3 regions of the Shewanella sp. Arc9-LZ genome follow, and region 2 is predicted to be linked to each of the others. Evidence: predicted binding sites of a transcription regulator. Region 2 holds the regulator's gene; each other region holds the start of a gene.
The links. Region 2 encodes LexA, which represses DNA repair genes until DNA is damaged. Its sites were predicted from a motif close to TACTGTATNNNNATACAGTA; they were not measured.

Region 1 (5,644 bases), 2.1 Mb from region 2:
CAAATTCAAATTACCTTGCTTGATAAGGTGCCAGAAATTAAACAAATGGTTGCGCGGACCGGTTCTGATGAAATTGGTTTAGATCCTATGGGGCTAAATGAAACCGATGTATTTTTGGAACTCGCACCGCGAGACGAGTGGCGCTTTGCTGACAAGACGCAACTGATTGATGCTATTCGCACTGAACTGCTTAATTTTCCTGGAGTAAATTTTAATTTTACTCAACCTATTCAGATGCGCGTCTCTGAAATGCTTACTGGCAGTATTGGTGATGTGGCCATCAAAGTCTTTGGTACCGATATTGATACACTTGGGCAATTAACGGCCCAAATTGAGCAGCTTGTCAGTGACACCAGTGGCAGTATCGATGTAAAAATGGCCATGATTGAGGGCAGTCCATTTATTAACTTAACCCTAGATAATGAGCTGGCACGTGGCTTTGGCATGAGCACCATGGAGTTTTCGCGGTATTTAAAAAGCCAACTTGAAGGTGTTGTTGTGACCGAAGTGCTGCAAGGTAAAAAGCGTACCCCAGTATTGATCGCCAATAATCAAGGCGGGTTGAGTAGTATTAATGAGCTGCAGAATCAATTGTTGGTGATGCCTGATCATTCATTAAAACGTCTTACCGATATCGCTAAATTAACCTACAAAGAAGGCCCTATTTTAATTGAACGCGAACAAGGTGATCGTTTTTCGGTGATTACGACTAACGTGCAAGGCCGAGACATAGTCAGTTTTGTTGAAGAACTCAACGCGAAAATTGACGCTGAGGTTAAGTTACCTAGCGGTTACAGTGTCAGTTTTGGTGGCGAGTTTGAAAATCAACAACGTGCCACTAATAACTTATTACTGGTTATTCCCGTCGCCATTGCGCTTATTACTCTCATTTTGTTTACCACTTTTGGTTCGCTTGCTAAAGCGGGCTTGATTTTGGCTAACGTCCCCTTTGCTATGATGGGCGGGATCGTGAGCTTGTATGTTTCGGGCGAGTATTTATCTGTGCCTGCTTCGGTTGGTTTTATTGCATTACTCGGCGTCGCGGTACTTAACGGTGTGGTGATGGTGAGTTATTACGAGCAGACCAAACATGTCTTTAGCAGTTTATTGGCGCGAGTCGAACAAGGTGCAGCAAGACGTTTACGGCCTATTTTGATGACCGCCACGACAGCCATGTTTGGCTTGATGCCATTGGTGTTTGCATCGGGCCCTGGTGCTGAAATCCAAAAGCCATTGGCCATTGTTGTTATTGGCGGTTTGCTGACATCAACCATTACAACCCTTTATTTGTTACCAATCCTTTATTACTGGCTGGAGAAACGTCAATGATCACGGAGCAATTGTTAGTGCTGATCGCCCAAAATGATATTAAGGACGACATCGTTGATACCTTGATTGAGCTTGAGTTTTTATCTGGTTTTAGCCTAGGTAATATTTGCGGTTTTAGCCGCGAACACAGCCATTTTAATATCAAAGAGCAAGTTGAAGGCTACAGGGAATTTTGTAAGTTTGAAATTATGCATCCTGTGGATCATCAAGATGCGTTATTAGGTGCCTTGTCTGCGGTTTGTAAACATAATCCGTGTCGATATTGGATTACACCCATTATTCATACAGGCACTTTGTGCTAGCCGCAAAAGAAAAGTACTAAGTCGATAAAGGAAATAGTTGCTGTGTTTGGACCATGCGGTCAACTCATTAAATTTAGTTATAAGAAAGGATATTGAAATGAGAGTTTATCGTTGCCTAACCATGATCTTTTTCGCTTTGCTGGTACCAAATAATATATATGCTAGTGAGCTTTCTGCGAAGAATAGCGATGTGACGATTGAGTTTACTATCGAGCCTACGCGATCTTTGAAGGTAACGTTTGAAAGTAGTGTGACTTTGCATTCAATAGTCATTAGAAATAATGATGGTTATTTACTTAACTTAGATGTTCAAGTGCCAAAAGATCCTGGGACTATTTTTTATTTTAATCTTCCTAAGTTACCTCCAGCTAAGTATCTTGTTAGATGGAAAAGTCAGCTTAATGGTGGCCCAATAAGCCTTGGTGAAGCAACGTTAACCTTAAATGATGACACCTATCCACGGCCTTCTACTAAAAAACCAAAGTACGATATTTTACATAGAAAACTACATGGGTAGTCATACTGCAATTACGTCATTCCTGAGATGCAGCTGATCGGGAATCCAGCTCTTTATTGCAGGACGAAGTCCGTCCTTGTCATTTGCGGCATAGCGTCCTTGATACTTTATATACCAAGAAATGGACTGCCAATTGAAGCGTTTTAGGCATTATTTTAAAGCGATGTTTACCTGTTGATACTCTTTTAGTGCTTGAGAGGTGTTTCCTGAACGAGATTGATTGATGCGACTGTAGTGCGCAATCGTTTTAGCTAAATAACGCATAGCAATGTCTTGCTGTACAGCATCACTCGCTTGCCAAATTACACTGCCTATAGGGTCCATGTCTGTAAGCGAATCATTAGCAACATTCGTGGGGAGTTTGGGATCACGTCTGATATAAAGGATTTCGTAGAAACGACGGTTTTCTTCAATCAGTTTTTCGTCAATTAATTCACAATTAAGCTTGATAAGTTGTTGGCGTAACTCATATTGATGATGAACTGGACACAAGATAAAATCGATTTTTCGGTTCGAATATTGCTGGCAAAGTGACCTAACAAACTCGATCATCAAATCTCCACCCACTCCGGCAACAATCACTAAGGGTGTATGCTCATCTTGATCCAAAGGGATCGCTGACACATCAACACAATGTACTTGCCATTTTGGTGGGTTTTGCTGTGGGTAAAAACGTTCGAGCTTGGCGGTTAACTGCTGCATCAATGCTGGCACAATGTCGACAAAATGGATTATAGCAGCATGTCTGTCTAGCAACGCGGCGCCGAGTAATCCATGGTCGCAACAGCAATCCCAAATATGAGTGTAACCATTGGGGATCATCATGTTGATATGTGCTAAGCGGTGGCCGAGTTTCATCTATTTATCAAGTTTGGAAGTGAACTTGCGCATTGTAATGATTTAAGTGACTAAGTGGTTAATTATTTCATATTTGCAGCTTGGCGTATTTAACGCTAATCTATACTGTAAATTTATACAGTTAAGTGGCGCGGTTCATTTCATTGAATATTAGCGACCCACCAGTGGATTATGATTTTATATATTGCTGAAAAACCCAGTCTAGGTCGTGCTATTGCCGATGTTCTGCCAAAACCACATAAAAAAGGTGATGGCTTTATCACTGCTGCTAATGGTGATTGCGTCTCATGGTGTATTGGCCATTTATTAGAGCAAGCCGAACCCGATGCCTATGACGATGCATTTAAGTCGTGGAAACTCGAACACCTTCCCATCGTGCCGCAAACGTGGAAGCTACAACCTAAACCTAAAACGCGCAGCCAACTTACGGTGTTACGAAAATTGGTCAAGCAAGCATCATCGATCATTAATGCTGGCGATCCAGACCGTGAAGGGCAGTTGCTGGTCGATGAAGTGATTTCTTATCTGGGTGTAAAAGGAGACAAGCTGAGTCAAGTTCAGCGCTTGTTAATCAGTGACTTAAACCCACAAGCGGTAAAACGTGCTTTAGGGCAATTACGCAGTAACCGAGAGTTTATTCCATTATCGACCTCTGCATTGGCCCGCAGCCGTGCTGATTGGCTATATGGCATGAACATGACCCGAGCCTACACGATTCAAGGCCGTAAAGTCGGCTATCAAGGCGTGTTGTCGGTTGGTCGAGTACAAACACCTTTGCTGGGGCTCGTCGTTCGTCGTGATGATGAGATTGCCGATTTCAAACCTAAAGCTTTTTATGAAGTCTTAGCGCATTTACTCACTGACCAACAACAAGCATTTACTGCCAAATGGCAACCTAGCGAAGCATGTCAGCCATATATGGATGAAGACGGCCGAGTATTAGCTAAAGGCTTAGCCGAAAATGTCGTTGCCCGTATCAATGGAAAACCAGCGGAAGTCACTAAAATTGAAGCTAAAGATAAGCGCCAAAACCCACCATTACCTTACAGCTTATCGGCACTGCAAATAGATGCAGCTAAACGTTTTGGTCTGTCAGCGAAAGAGGTACTGGATACTTGCCAAAGTTTGTATGAGCGCCACAAATTGATTACTTATCCGCGCTCAGACAGTCGCTATTTACCTAAAGAACAGCATGCTTTGGCAACAAAAGTATTGGACGCCGTGCTCAAAGGCGCTTCAGGCTTAATTGAGGGTTGTGAGTCTCCTAATAGCAAACTTAAATCTAAAGCGTGGGATGACACTAAAGTAGATGCTCACCATGCGATTGTGCCAACTGAAAAGGTCGCTAATTTATCGGCATTATCAAGTAACGAAGCTAAGTTATATCAACACGTGGCAAGGCAATATTTAGCCCAGTTCTATCCCGCTTATATCTATGCAGAAACCGCAGTTGAAGTGACCATTGCTGGTGGCTTATTTACCACTAAAGCACGTCAAGATAAAACCTTAGGCTGGAAACAACTGTTTAAACGTTCTGCCACTGCAAATCAAGCTAGTTCTAATTCAACTAGCAGTGACGACGACAATGAAGACGCGGTACAGTCTTTGCCTCCACTGGTTAAAGGTCAAATTTTGCATTGTCAGCGTGGTGAATTACTACAGAAAATGACCCAAGCGCCGAAGCATTTTACCGATGCCACTTTATTAGGTGCAATGACCGGCATTAGCCGTTATGTGACAAACAGCGAGATTAAAAAAATCCTTAAAGAAACCGATGGCTTAGGCACAGAGGCCACCCGGGCCGGCATTATTGAATTATTGTTTAAACGCGGATATTTGGTTCGCCAGGGTAAAGCCATTAAAGCGACGCCTGTGGGAGTTGGCTTAATACGCAGTTTACCCGATTCGGCCACCACACCCGACATGACTGCTTTATGGGAAAACAGCCTCGATGCTATCAGCCAAAAACGTTTAAAGTATGATGCTTTTATGCAGCCATTGTTGAGCCAATTAGATGGTCTTATCACTCAAGCATCGAGTCAATTACCCTCAGCATTACAAGGTGTTGCCAGTAGCGCGCCAAAGCGCAGTTTTAAAAAAACGTATAAAAAGAAGACTAAAGCAAAAGTGAAATAGTGGTAAGGTAATGTAGAGCTTGGAGGTTTTCCTCAGTTAAAGGGGTTACACCTGATTTACCCATATATTTGATGGAAATAATAAAATGGATCTTTTAACAAGAATAAAAAACTTGCTTAAGAAGCATAATATTAACGTTGAAACTGAATTATGTGATCTTGAGTCGAGCAATGACTTATTTCAAATTTTCGAAAGTATCACGCCAGAACGTTTTCTTCATTATGATCCAGAGTGTATTGATGGAATCGAATCATATAAATACGTATTTATGCAACATGTCGATGTGACACTTGGCGAATTTAAGCCAACTAATATTTCTGTCAGTGGGAGTATGGACACAACCGTCACGTTACAGTTTGAATATAAAGATAAAAAGAAGAAGTTTAGCATTCTCCAAGATGGGTCTAGCTGGGTTACAGATAGTTTTTATGACAAGCTAAATAATTTTATTCAAAAAGAATTGCAAAGTAAGTACCTGACTCTTCCTACCAGTGATCAAATG
Region 2 (5,644 bases):
CACCTTCAGCAATTAATTGCTCCAAGGTTAACGTGGGCAGATCCTCTGGTACAACAGCTTCTGCTACGGCTTCGACAGCTTGATTGGCTTTGTCGGTAACCGCATCGGTAATGTCAGTTGTCGTTGCTGCAATAGTATTTGCTGCATCGGTTACTGCTTTACTTGGTTCGGTGCTTGCCTCGTTACTGCCTAAAAAGTTTCCTATATCAGCAGCTTGAACAACATCACCGCTATTATTGCCCCACGCATTACGCTCAAAGGTAATTACTGCGGCAATTTCTAGGGCGCTAAGTTGCTTTGCAAAGGCTTGCATTGCAGTACCTGGTTTACCGTTTAAGACGATATTCAGGTGATCGTTAACAGGGCCTTTTATGATAGGGCTGCCAATTAATGATGGGAATACACCAGGAAGACCCGCACCATTGGGTTGATGACAAGCGGCGCACCTAGCAATATAGATTTGCTCACCTTGTGAGGTTAGCTCCTCAAGAGACAAGGTTTTAGACATTGATGCCGCAGCGGCTGTAGCTGCATTGCTTGCTAGTTTTTTTTGCTCTACTAACCAATTATCAAAATCGGCCTCCGATAATGCTTGCACCACAATCGGCATGAAACCATGGTCTTTACCGCATAGCTCGGCACATTGGCCGCGATACGTTCCAGGCTTATCAATACGAGTCCAGGCTTCGTTGATAAAGCCTGGATTGGCATCTTTTTTAACGGCAAACGCGGGCACCCACCATGAATGGATAACATCATCAGATGTCATCAAGAAGCGCACTTTTTGGTTAATGGGCAGTACTAATGGCTTATCGACTTCAAGGAGGTAATGCTCGCCTTTGGCCTCACTGCCATCAATTTGTGCTCTGGGAGTGGATAATGTGCTGTAAAATTCGATGTCTTTATCAAAATAGCTGTAATGCCACTTCCACTGCGACCCGGTAATTTTTATGGTGAGATCAGCATCACTGGGATCTTCCATAGCAATCAAGGTTTTGGTGGCTGGAATAGCCATGCCGATTAAGATGATGAAAGGGATGACGGTCCAAGCAATTTCCACTTTGGTACTTTCGTGAAAATTGGCCGCGACAGCGCCTTTTGATTTGCGGTGATAAATCATTGAGTAAATCATGATCCCAAACACCACTAACCCAATTGCACAACAGATGTAAAGAATCGTCATGTGGAGGTCATAAACCTTGCCACTGATATCTGTCACGCCTTGAGTCATGTTGAGGGGCATTTCTGATGCCCCAAGCGGAAGTGCTACAAACACCACCAGTAAACAATACAACCATTGCTTCACAAGACTACTCCTCTGCTAATTGCAAATAGCAACTACAAAGAAGAGTCACACAGTAATTCTCTGCTCTATGCAAACTCTTCGGTTCCCGAAAAAAGTTTGATGACCTCAAAGTACTTTGGTGGCTGTAAACAGACGGTCTACGGTTTTATTGTTAGCTGTGCACCACGCTTGTACCTACTACTGAACTTATCAATTTTGATTTGGCTCATTTGTCTGAAAGTAATCTTGATTACTGCCATTCACGTCCAATTAAAGATAAAAATGTTTCATCCTTGTTAACCACATTACTTGTAGATTAAACATTGATCAAGATCACTTTGTTGGCTAATAGGCTGAAAAAAGATGAAAAAAAACCCTGAATTCAATACAGGGCTTGGTAATGAAGGGTTCGTGCTTAGTGAAATGAGCAAAAATTACTTGTTCCATTTGTTAAAGTAGGGCTAACAAGTTGATGTTTGTGAGGTAAGTGAGCATTCACATCTTCAATTACCACCCCTAATGCACGTGCACTTTTGGCGACAATTTCTAAACGGCGACTATCGCGAGCATCAAGTGAGCTTGTCCAAGTTACTACTGCGCTCGATGTACCGCTAGTGAGCGCTTTCTCCATGGCCCATAATGTTTCGACTTCATCTTTGGTGTGCACCAGTAAAATGCGATCCATTCTTACACCAGCACTTGCCAGCATATGTTTATAGCCAATATGGGGCGGACTAATTAACACAATCCATCTGCCTTGCTGGCTCAATATCGCTAACTTGCTGCACAATTGGCTCAGTTCAGCCTCACCTTGAGTGACAGTTTGTAATGTTTGAATGGTTTGGGTGCCATGCAGTTCTGTTTCAGTTAAATCTACCCATAAGCCCGGGTGGCGTGGCGCGATGCCCATTAGTTTGTTCATAACCAATCTCCATTACGGATAACGCCAACGGCAAGCCCTTCGATGGTTAGGCTTTGGCAACTTAAATCTACTTTTATTGGATTGTAATCTTCATTTTCGGCATGCAGATAAATCACATTACCTTTTTGTTCAAATCGTTTTACGGTGACGTCATCATCAACACGTGCCACAACAACCTGGCCATTACGTGCTTGCTGCATTTTATGTACAGCGAGTAAGTCGCCTTCTAAAATGCCGATGTTTTTCATGCTGTCACCACGCACTCGCAATAAAAAATCTGCGGCGGGCTTAAACATGTTTGGATCGACTTGATAGTATTGCTCTACATGCTCTTGAGCCAAAATTGGTTCACCAGCAGCAACCTGCCCAATGAGTGGCAGACCGGTTTCAACCTGTTCTTCATGAGGTAAACGAATGCCTCTTGAAGTACCAGGCATGATCTCGATAAAGCCTTTTTTGGCTAATGCTTTTAAATGCTCTTCGGCGGCATTAGCACTTTTAAAGCCAAGACGATTCGCAATTTCAGCACGAGTGGGTGGCATACCTGTTTCGGCGATATTGTTTTTAATTAAGTCTAAAATTTCTGCTTGGCGCGGCGTTAACGGTCTCATGATGATTCCTGTCTTTTTATACAGTGACTGTCATTATATACAGTGTTTGTGTTCGCGCAAGTATTAACCAACTATTTTTTGTATTTTGTTGATTAAGTATCACTCAACAATATGTTTTAATTAACTATTACTAATGTTCTGTCTTATGTTATTTCTGATAGTGAGAGCTTAAACGTAAAGATAGATCGGTCTGATAGTGTAAGCAGGGTGGTTTCTGGTATCCTATACGACAATATTACAGTGGCTTATGTTGCGAAAATAACCATGTCAAAACCAGATTCAATATTTTTACGAGCATTAAGATGGATTCAAAAGTGGATGGTACAGACCATTGTGGTCCCTCACGATCCTTTTGATGACCTCAATATAGATCCAACTAAACCTTTGGTTTATTTAATGAAAACGGAATCTATTAGCGATATTGCCGCGTTGAGCGAAATCACCGAGGGCTTTGGTCTGCCCAGTCCTTATGAGCCATTACAGCTTGATGGCTTAACCGTGCCTCGTGTGGTCTGTTTAGAGGGCCGCAAGCCACTATTTGGTAAACGTGAAAGTGGTGACAAATTCCTTAATTATTTTACCAGTTTATTGTCACTTCATAGTGAGAGCCCTGAATTAGATATACAGTTGGTTCCTGTTTGCCTTTATTGGGGACGTACCCCAGGTAAAGAAGAAGACAGCATGAAAGCTGCTGTATTTGAACGTGAAAACCCTACGTGGTTACGTAAATGGTTAATGATTTTATTTTTAGGACGCCATAATTTCGTCCAGTTTTCTAATGCATTATCGCTTCGTCATATGGCCGATGAACATGGTACTGATAAAAGAATTGCTCACAAATTAACCCGAGTCGCCCGTGTGCATTTCCGCCGTCAACGCAAAGTGATGACGGGGCCACAATTACCGAATCGACAAGCGTTGTTTGCCTCTTTATTAAAATCAGAATCTATCAAAAAAGCCATTGAAGAAGAGTCTGCAAATAAGAAAGTAACAGTCGAGAAAGCACGTGAAACCGCCATTGAATACCTTGATGAAATTGCCGCCGACTATTCTGATAGTTTGGTGCGTATTGCCGAACGTTTCCTGACTTGGTTATGGAACAAATTATACAGTGGCATCAATATCAAAGGTGCCGAGCAAGTAAGACAGTTACATCATGATGGCCATGAAATTGTTTACGTTCCTTGCCATCGTAGCCATATGGATTACTTGCTACTGTCGTATATTTTGTATTATCAGGGCATGGTTCCGCCGCACATTGCTGCCGGTATTAACCTTAATTTTTGGCCAGCAGGGCCGATGTTCCGCCGTGGTGGGGCATTCTTTATCCGTCGTAGTTTTAATGGTAATAAACTTTATACCGCAGTATTTCGTGAATATTTAGATCAGTTATTTGCTAAGGGTTATGCGGTCGAGTATTTCACTGAAGGAGGTCGTTCGCGTACAGGACGTTTGCTAGCGCCTAAAACCGGTATGTTGGCTATGACAATTAACAGTGTGCTACGTGGGATAGAGCGCCCAGTAACCTTAGTACCCGTGTATTTAGGTTATGACCATGTGATGGAAGTGGCGACGTACCACAAAGAATTAAGCGGTAAGAAAAAGAAAAAAGAATCTGTATGGCAGGTATTTGGTGCTATTCGTAAGTTAGGCAATTTTGGCCAAGGTTATGTGAATTTTGGTGAGCCGATTAATTTACAACAGTTCTTAAATCAGCAGGCGCCAGAGTGGCGTGATGAGCTAGCTAAAGATCCTGACCAAAAACCATCTTGGTTTACGCCCTCAGTTAATTTGTTAGCTAACCGCGTAATGACTAATATTAATGGAGCGGCCGCAGCCAGTTCAGTAACATTGACTAGTTTAGTGTTATTAGCGTCAGAGCAAAATGCGTTAGAAAGAAGCCAGTTAGAACGTCAGCTTGATTTGTATTTAGCCTTACTTAAAACAGTGCCTTATACCGATTATACCTCTGTGGCCGAAGGTAATGGCAAGTCAATTATTGATCACTGTCTGTCGTTAAATAAGTTTGTTAGTACCAAAGACCTTATTGGTGAAATTATTTCAGTTGATGAAAAAATTGCCATCACCATGAGTTATTACCGTAATAATATTATTCATTTGATGGCGTTGCCGTCATTAATTGCCAGTTGTTTAGTGCATTATGACGTGTGCGATCGCCAGCGAATTCATGGCATTGTAATGGACTTTTATCCATTACTTAAAGCTGAGCTATTTATGAGCATTGATGATGTGCCTCAACATGTGGATAGCATTTTAGATTTCATGGTTGAACAAGGTTTACTGACCGGTAGCGATCAGTTTGAGATAACGCCTCGTCATATTACCCAAGTGTTACTGCTTGCTGAAACTATCAGTGAAACGTTGCAACGTTATGCGATTATCTTCAATTTACTCGCAATAAAACCTGATCTTGAGCGCTCAGAACTGGAACGCGATAGCCATTTGTTAGCCCAACGATTAGGCGCGCTGCATGGCATTACCGCACCAGAATTTTATGACAAAAAATTATATAATACCCTGAGTGTGAAACTGAAAGAATTGGGTTATTTATGCAGCGACGAACATCGTGCTGAAGTGATCAGAATTCGTGATAACGCTAATAAATTACTCAGCTCTTTAGTAAGACAAACCATTGTTGATAGTGTGGAAGCGGAGCACGGACAATAATGGCTAATCATATGAATGCTGCCAAGCATCGTACCAGCGGTAAATCTGTATTGGGTGGGGCGATGATTATTGCCGGAACCACTGTGGGTGCGGGCATGTTTTCGTTACCCGTTGTTGGTGCTGGAATGTGGTTTGGCT
Region 3 (5,644 bases), 1.0 Mb from region 2:
ACACTTAGTGGGTCAGGACGAAGATAACATTACCCTGCGCTGCGAAGTTATTGATACCGGTATTGGTATTGATGAGAGTCAGCAAGAATATTTATTCCAAGCATTTGGTCAAGCCGACTCATCCATTTCACGTCGCTTTGGAGGCACAGGATTGGGCTTAGTGATTACTAAACGCTTAATCAACCAGATGGGTGGCCAGATAGGCTTTACCTCGGCCCCCAATAAAGGCTCAAATTTCTGGTTTATTCTGCCACTTGGGATCAGTCAATTTGAAATTGGCGAAGTGTTGCCGGTTGATGCATTGCAACATAAATCAGTCTTATTATATGAACCACGGGAATTAACCCGCGATACATTAAATCGCCGCTTAGTGTCGTGGCAATTAATTATCACTAATGTGGCCAATCCAGAAAATCTCACCTCCGTGTTACAAACTAAAAACAGCAAATTTGATTACATCATCATGAGCTGCCATGGTTTTGCCGACAATGCGTCTTTTATCCATTTATTACAGCAAGCCAAACAACATACCGACTGTCTGATTTTATTACATGACTGTCTAGACCAAGACATGATAATCAATGTGCTAAAAGTCAACGCAGATGTATTGCTCAGCACCCCAGTGAGCGATTTTACCCTAGCGCATCATTTAATATATCCACCAGTACCTTCTACTTTTGTCAGTTTACCTGAGCAAATAAATCTTGATGTAACACAACGCCTCAATGCATCAGTATTAGCCGTTGACGACAACATGGCCAATCTAAAGTTAATTGATACTTTGCTCAAAGAACTAGTCGACAATGTGGTGACCGTTAATAATGGCGCGGATGCGATTCAACAAGCTAAAAAACAAGCATTTGATCTAATCTTCATGGATATTCAAATGCCAGGAACCGACGGCATAACCGCAACCCAGCAAATACGTTCAGAATCACTCAACCGTAATACGCCGATTATTGCAGTAACGGCACATGCTATAGCAGAAGAGCGTGAGAATATTTTAGCTAGCGGTATGGATGGTTTCCTACCTAAACCGATTGATGAATTATCACTAAAAAGCGTTATCAGCCGCTGGATAATTAAACCTCAATTTACTCATTTCGACACCCATGTTCTCAATTGGGATTTATGTTTAACCCAAGCAAACCAGAAAACCGATTTAGCCTTAGACATGTTAAAGATGTTAGTTAATTCATTACCTGAAACAACCGCAACTATCGATAAAGCATTAATAGCCAGAGATGCTGAGACACTGTTGCAGGCAGTGCATAAACTGCATGGTGCAACATGTTATTGCGGTGTACCGACAACACAAAAGCTCTGCCGGGATATTGAGTCAGCATTAAAGCATAAAATTGACATCGATGACCTAGAACCTGAAATACTAGAGTTACTTGATGAGTTAACTAAGGTAGAATCAGCTGCAAATCAAGTGATAAACCAGCTATCAGTGGATGTTCCCAATGACCAGTAAAACCGGTTTTTTTAAACGCCTAAAGGCATTGTCGTTACCTCAGAAGCAACTTTTTGCACTCGCACTGTGTCAAAGAATGCTCCCAAACTATCAATTATTTTCTGAAGTATGTGAATTTGGCCAACCGCAGGTATTAAGTACTGCGCTAGAGTTATTATGGCAAAGCCAATATGACAAAAAGCTTAAGTTCAATATTGATGTGCATTTACAGCGCCTCGATGAAAACACCCCTGATCCTAGCGAGTTTGAAGCCTATGGTGCTTATCCCGCCATGGATGCGGCTGTAGCCATTGCCACCTTAATGGGTGCGATAGATGGAAAAATTGAAGAAGATATTACTAACATCAGTAAGTTATCATCAAGTACTGTCGCCAATTATATTGAAGCTATTAGCGATGAGTCATTAATGGATGAAGAACTCGATGAGTTTGTTTTTTCGCATCCAGTAATGGAACAAGAAAAAGAATTACAAGGCATGTTACTCGACATTGTCGAAGCTAATCCAGACATAACCAGCGAACTGGTTAAAGGTTTACGTAAAGATATTATCGAAGCCGGTGTGTCTAATATTGGTATTAGCCTGTAGCAAAAACTTGTAGCACGGATCGGTTACTGCCAATAAACGTCATTTAGCCTGAAATTATTCAGGCTTTTTATTAGGTGTCGCGCCATGAGAAGAATTTTTTATCAAGGTTTCACTTTCAGTAACACCAATGGTAAAACTGATAACTGGACGCTAGTGATTGGCAATCAAGTACGAGTGGGTTCGTTATTTGAGTTAAGGCGGCAAGTGCATTTTTTTTCTGAACTTGGAATATTACCTCCACCGAAAATATCAAAAGCAAATTTAGCCTTAAAATCTGACAAATAATCACTCGTTTAACTTTAGCCTAATTGCATCCGCCTATCGAAAAGCAGTAAAGTGACCTTATTATCATTTTGCTAAGGAATTGCGAGGGATGTCCAGTATTCTTACCCCGCTAATCGCTGTATTTATTATTATGCTGCTCGGCAGTATTGTTCAAAAAATGCGACTGTTGCCAGCAGACACCGATTTGATCCTCAATCAGTTTGTTTATTACATTGCTTTCCCCGCTATATTACTGATTGTGCTAGCTGAAACGCGCATTGAAGACATTATTCAATGGGGCTTTATCGGTGGGTTTAGTCTGGCGATGATCATCACTTATGCTTTAGTGATTGTTGTATCACTAATTCGCACACCTAAAAAACAAGCAGTTGCCGCCATGCGCGCATTAAATGCTACGTTTGGTAATACCGCATTTATTGGCATTCCATTGCTGAGTTTATTATTCCCAGGTCATAAAATGGCATTAGTCGCTGCAGCGATTGCCAGCTTGTTGTCGGTGTTCATGTTTGCTTTTGCTTTAGTATCAATTGAGCTAGCCAGCCGTGATAAACAATCAACTGACCATGCCATCGTCATCATGGCTAATGCCCTGTATAAAAACCCAATCGTGGTTGGCAGTGTTATTGGCATCGGTTTATCAGCACTGCATATTACCTTACCGGATAGTTTGGCCTTAATGCTACATCAGGTGGGAAATACCTCTAGCCCATGTGCACTGTTTGCTATAGGAATGGTACTTGCCAAAGCATTAAGACATCAATCTGGCACAAAAATGTTCAGTGTTGGTTTGATTGCGGAACTGAATTTAATCAATTTACTCAAGCTAATTATTCAACCTTTAATTGCCTTTGGTTTACTCAAACTGTTCGGCGTAGAAAAGGAATTACTGACCATGGGAGTCATTTTGGCAGCGTTACCGACAGCAGCAAGTGTGTACCTTTTGGCCGACCGCTACCAAATTAACGCCAATGTCAGCGCCCAAGGTATTTTATATGGCACATTAATCACTTTTATCAGTTTGCCGATAATAGAAACACTTTTAAAATCCATTGCTTAATGATCAATCAAATCTAGATGATAAAATAGTCAGCGATAATTATTCCTCAACCACTTTACTGTATATAAAATCAGTATATACTGTTTATCAATACAGTGGTTTGGTAGTTTCATTGACAGGAATTTATTATGCTTTGCCAACTCAGCATCAACAATTTTGCTATCGTGCGTTTTTTAGAGCTCGACTTTAAAGCCGGTATGACAAGCATCACCGGCGAAACAGGTGCAGGCAAATCGATTGCTATCGATGCGCTTGGGTTATGCCTTGGTAATCGAAGTGATGCCAACACTGTCAGGCCTGGAGCCTCCAAAACCGAAGTGAGTGCAAGGTTTACCCTTCATGATGTACCTTTAGCCAAACGCTGGCTTGAAGATAGCGATCTTGATGCTGAAGATGAGTGCATATTACGTCGAACCATTAACAGTGATGGCCGCTCAAGAGCCTACATTAATGGTAATCCTGTGCCCGTGACGCAATTAAAAGCCATCGGTCACTTATTGATTGGTATTCACGGCCAGCATGCTCATCACGCAATGCTTAAAAGCGAGCATCAATTAAACCTACTCGACCACTATGCTAACCACAAAATACTGCTCGATAGCGTTAGCGCTAGCTATCAACGCTGCAAACAAGTGGAAAACGAGCTAAAGCATCTTGAACAAGCTCAGCACGAACGTATTTCGCGTCAACAGCTACTGCAATATCAAGTAGAAGAGCTTAATGAGTTCAACTTAGGCTTGGAAGAATTTGATGAAATAGAACAAGAACACAAACGCTTAGCCAATGGCACAGATTTAATTGAACGTTGCCAAGCAGGTTTGCATTTATTGACCGAAAGTGATGAAGGCAATATAGAATCTCTGCTTAATAAAGTGGCCAGTATTGCTGATACGCTTCAAGGCTATGATGAATCCCTTGCTCCTATCAGCACTATGATCAGCGATGCGTTAATTCAAGTACAAGAAAGCGCTAGCGAAATTGAAAGTTATTTAAGCAGTTTAGAGCTTGATCCAGAACATTTTGCCTATTTAGAAAAACGTCTTTCAACGGCAATGCAATTGGCGCGCAAACATCATGTGAGTGCTGATAAGCTGGCGCTACATCATCAAGCATTGATGAGTGAATTAGCCGAACTTGCTGACGACGAAACTAAATTAGATGGTATAAGACAACAACTTGAAGCCACCAGAAATGCCTACTTAACCAATGCACAAAAACTGAGTCAAAGTCGTAGCCGTTATGCTAAAGAATTGGACAAGCTAGTCACCCAGTCTATCCATGAGCTCAATATGCCTAAGGGTAAATTTACCATTCAGATTAATCATAATCCGGACAACATTTCAGTTAATGGCTGCGATAGCATTGAATTTATGGTGACCACAAACCCTGGGCAACCATTACAACCGATTTCTAAAGTTGCCTCTGGCGGTGAGTTATCGCGTATTGGATTAGGGATTCAAGTGATCACGGCTAAAAAAGTCGCCACTCCGACACTGATATTTGATGAAGTTGATGTGGGTATTTCTGGACCAACAGCATCGGTAGTCGGTCGTATGTTACGCTGCCTTGGCGAATCAACTCAAGTATTGTGTGTCACCCATTTGCCGCAAGTTGCAGGTAATGGTCATCAACATATGTTTGTGAATAAATTTAATAAAGGTGGCAACACCGAAACGACCATGCAGACGTTGGATAAAGATCAACGGGTGAATGAACTTGCGCGCTTATTAGGTGGTGATGTCATTACCGAAAATACCTTGGCGAATGCCCGTGAGTTGTTGCAATAATCGTTATGCACTTATAAAAAGCAAATCAATATGTTAACGTAAAGTTAAAATAGATTTACGGATAAATCATAATGATGAAAGTAATAAAGGGCTTGGGTATTTTTGTCGGGCTAATATGTAGCTTACTGGTATTTACCGTTGTCTGTTTAGTGGCCATTAATGCAACAGACAGAACAAAGTCACCTAACACTCTTTTAGTTGAAAACTGGCTAAAACAGCAACCTATCGACCCTAGCGAAAATGGCTATGAGTATGCAATTACTATCGTAGGCACAATAGGAGACGATAAAACAAATGATAAAAAGCCATTAATCAGCTTCAGCGAGCAAGAAGTTGAGTTAACTGACAACTTTAAAACGGCTTGTTATCAAACGGATTTGATAATATGCAGTCAATTTATTAGCGATAATAGCGATAGTATTAGAAATGTCATTGGCGCTCATAATGCCAAT

Region 1: GUY17_RS13410 (DNA topoisomerase III) is a predicted target of LexA. The motif match lies at 3,110-3,129, and genes of this name have one in related genera.
Region 3: recN (DNA repair protein RecN) is a predicted target of LexA. The motif match lies at 3,484-3,503, and genes of this name have one in related genera.

The regions. Positions count from the first base shown of each region.
Region 1 covers NZ_CP048031.1:3,126,791-3,132,434, reverse strand. The annotation lists gene GUY17_RS13430 (efflux RND transporter permease subunit) at 1-1,329, shown strand, start outside; gene GUY17_RS13425 (DUF3240 family protein) at 1,326-1,631, shown strand; gene GUY17_RS13420 (copper resistance protein CopC) at 1,729-2,148, shown strand; gene GUY17_RS13415 (tRNA (adenine(22)-N(1))-methyltransferase TrmK) at 2,299-3,006, opposite strand; gene GUY17_RS13410 (DNA topoisomerase III) at 3,178-5,142, shown strand; gene GUY17_RS13405 (hypothetical protein) at 5,228-5,644, shown strand, end outside.
Region 2 covers NZ_CP048031.1:293,946-299,589, forward strand. The annotation lists gene coxB (cytochrome c oxidase subunit II) at 1-1,306, opposite strand, end outside; gene GUY17_RS01400 (cell division inhibitor SulA) at 1,701-2,207, opposite strand; gene lexA (transcriptional repressor LexA) at 2,204-2,818, opposite strand; gene plsB (glycerol-3-phosphate 1-O-acyltransferase PlsB) at 3,083-5,506, shown strand; gene mtr (tryptophan permease) at 5,506-5,644, shown strand, end outside.
Region 3 covers NZ_CP048031.1:1,291,413-1,297,056, reverse strand. The annotation lists gene barA (two-component sensor histidine kinase BarA) at 1-1,477, shown strand, start outside; gene GUY17_RS05590 (YjaG family protein) at 1,467-2,063, shown strand; gene GUY17_RS05585 (DUF3319 domain-containing protein) at 2,148-2,348, shown strand; gene GUY17_RS05580 (AEC family transporter) at 2,437-3,405, shown strand; gene recN (DNA repair protein RecN) at 3,534-5,192, shown strand; gene GUY17_RS05570 (hypothetical protein) at 5,264-5,644, shown strand, end outside.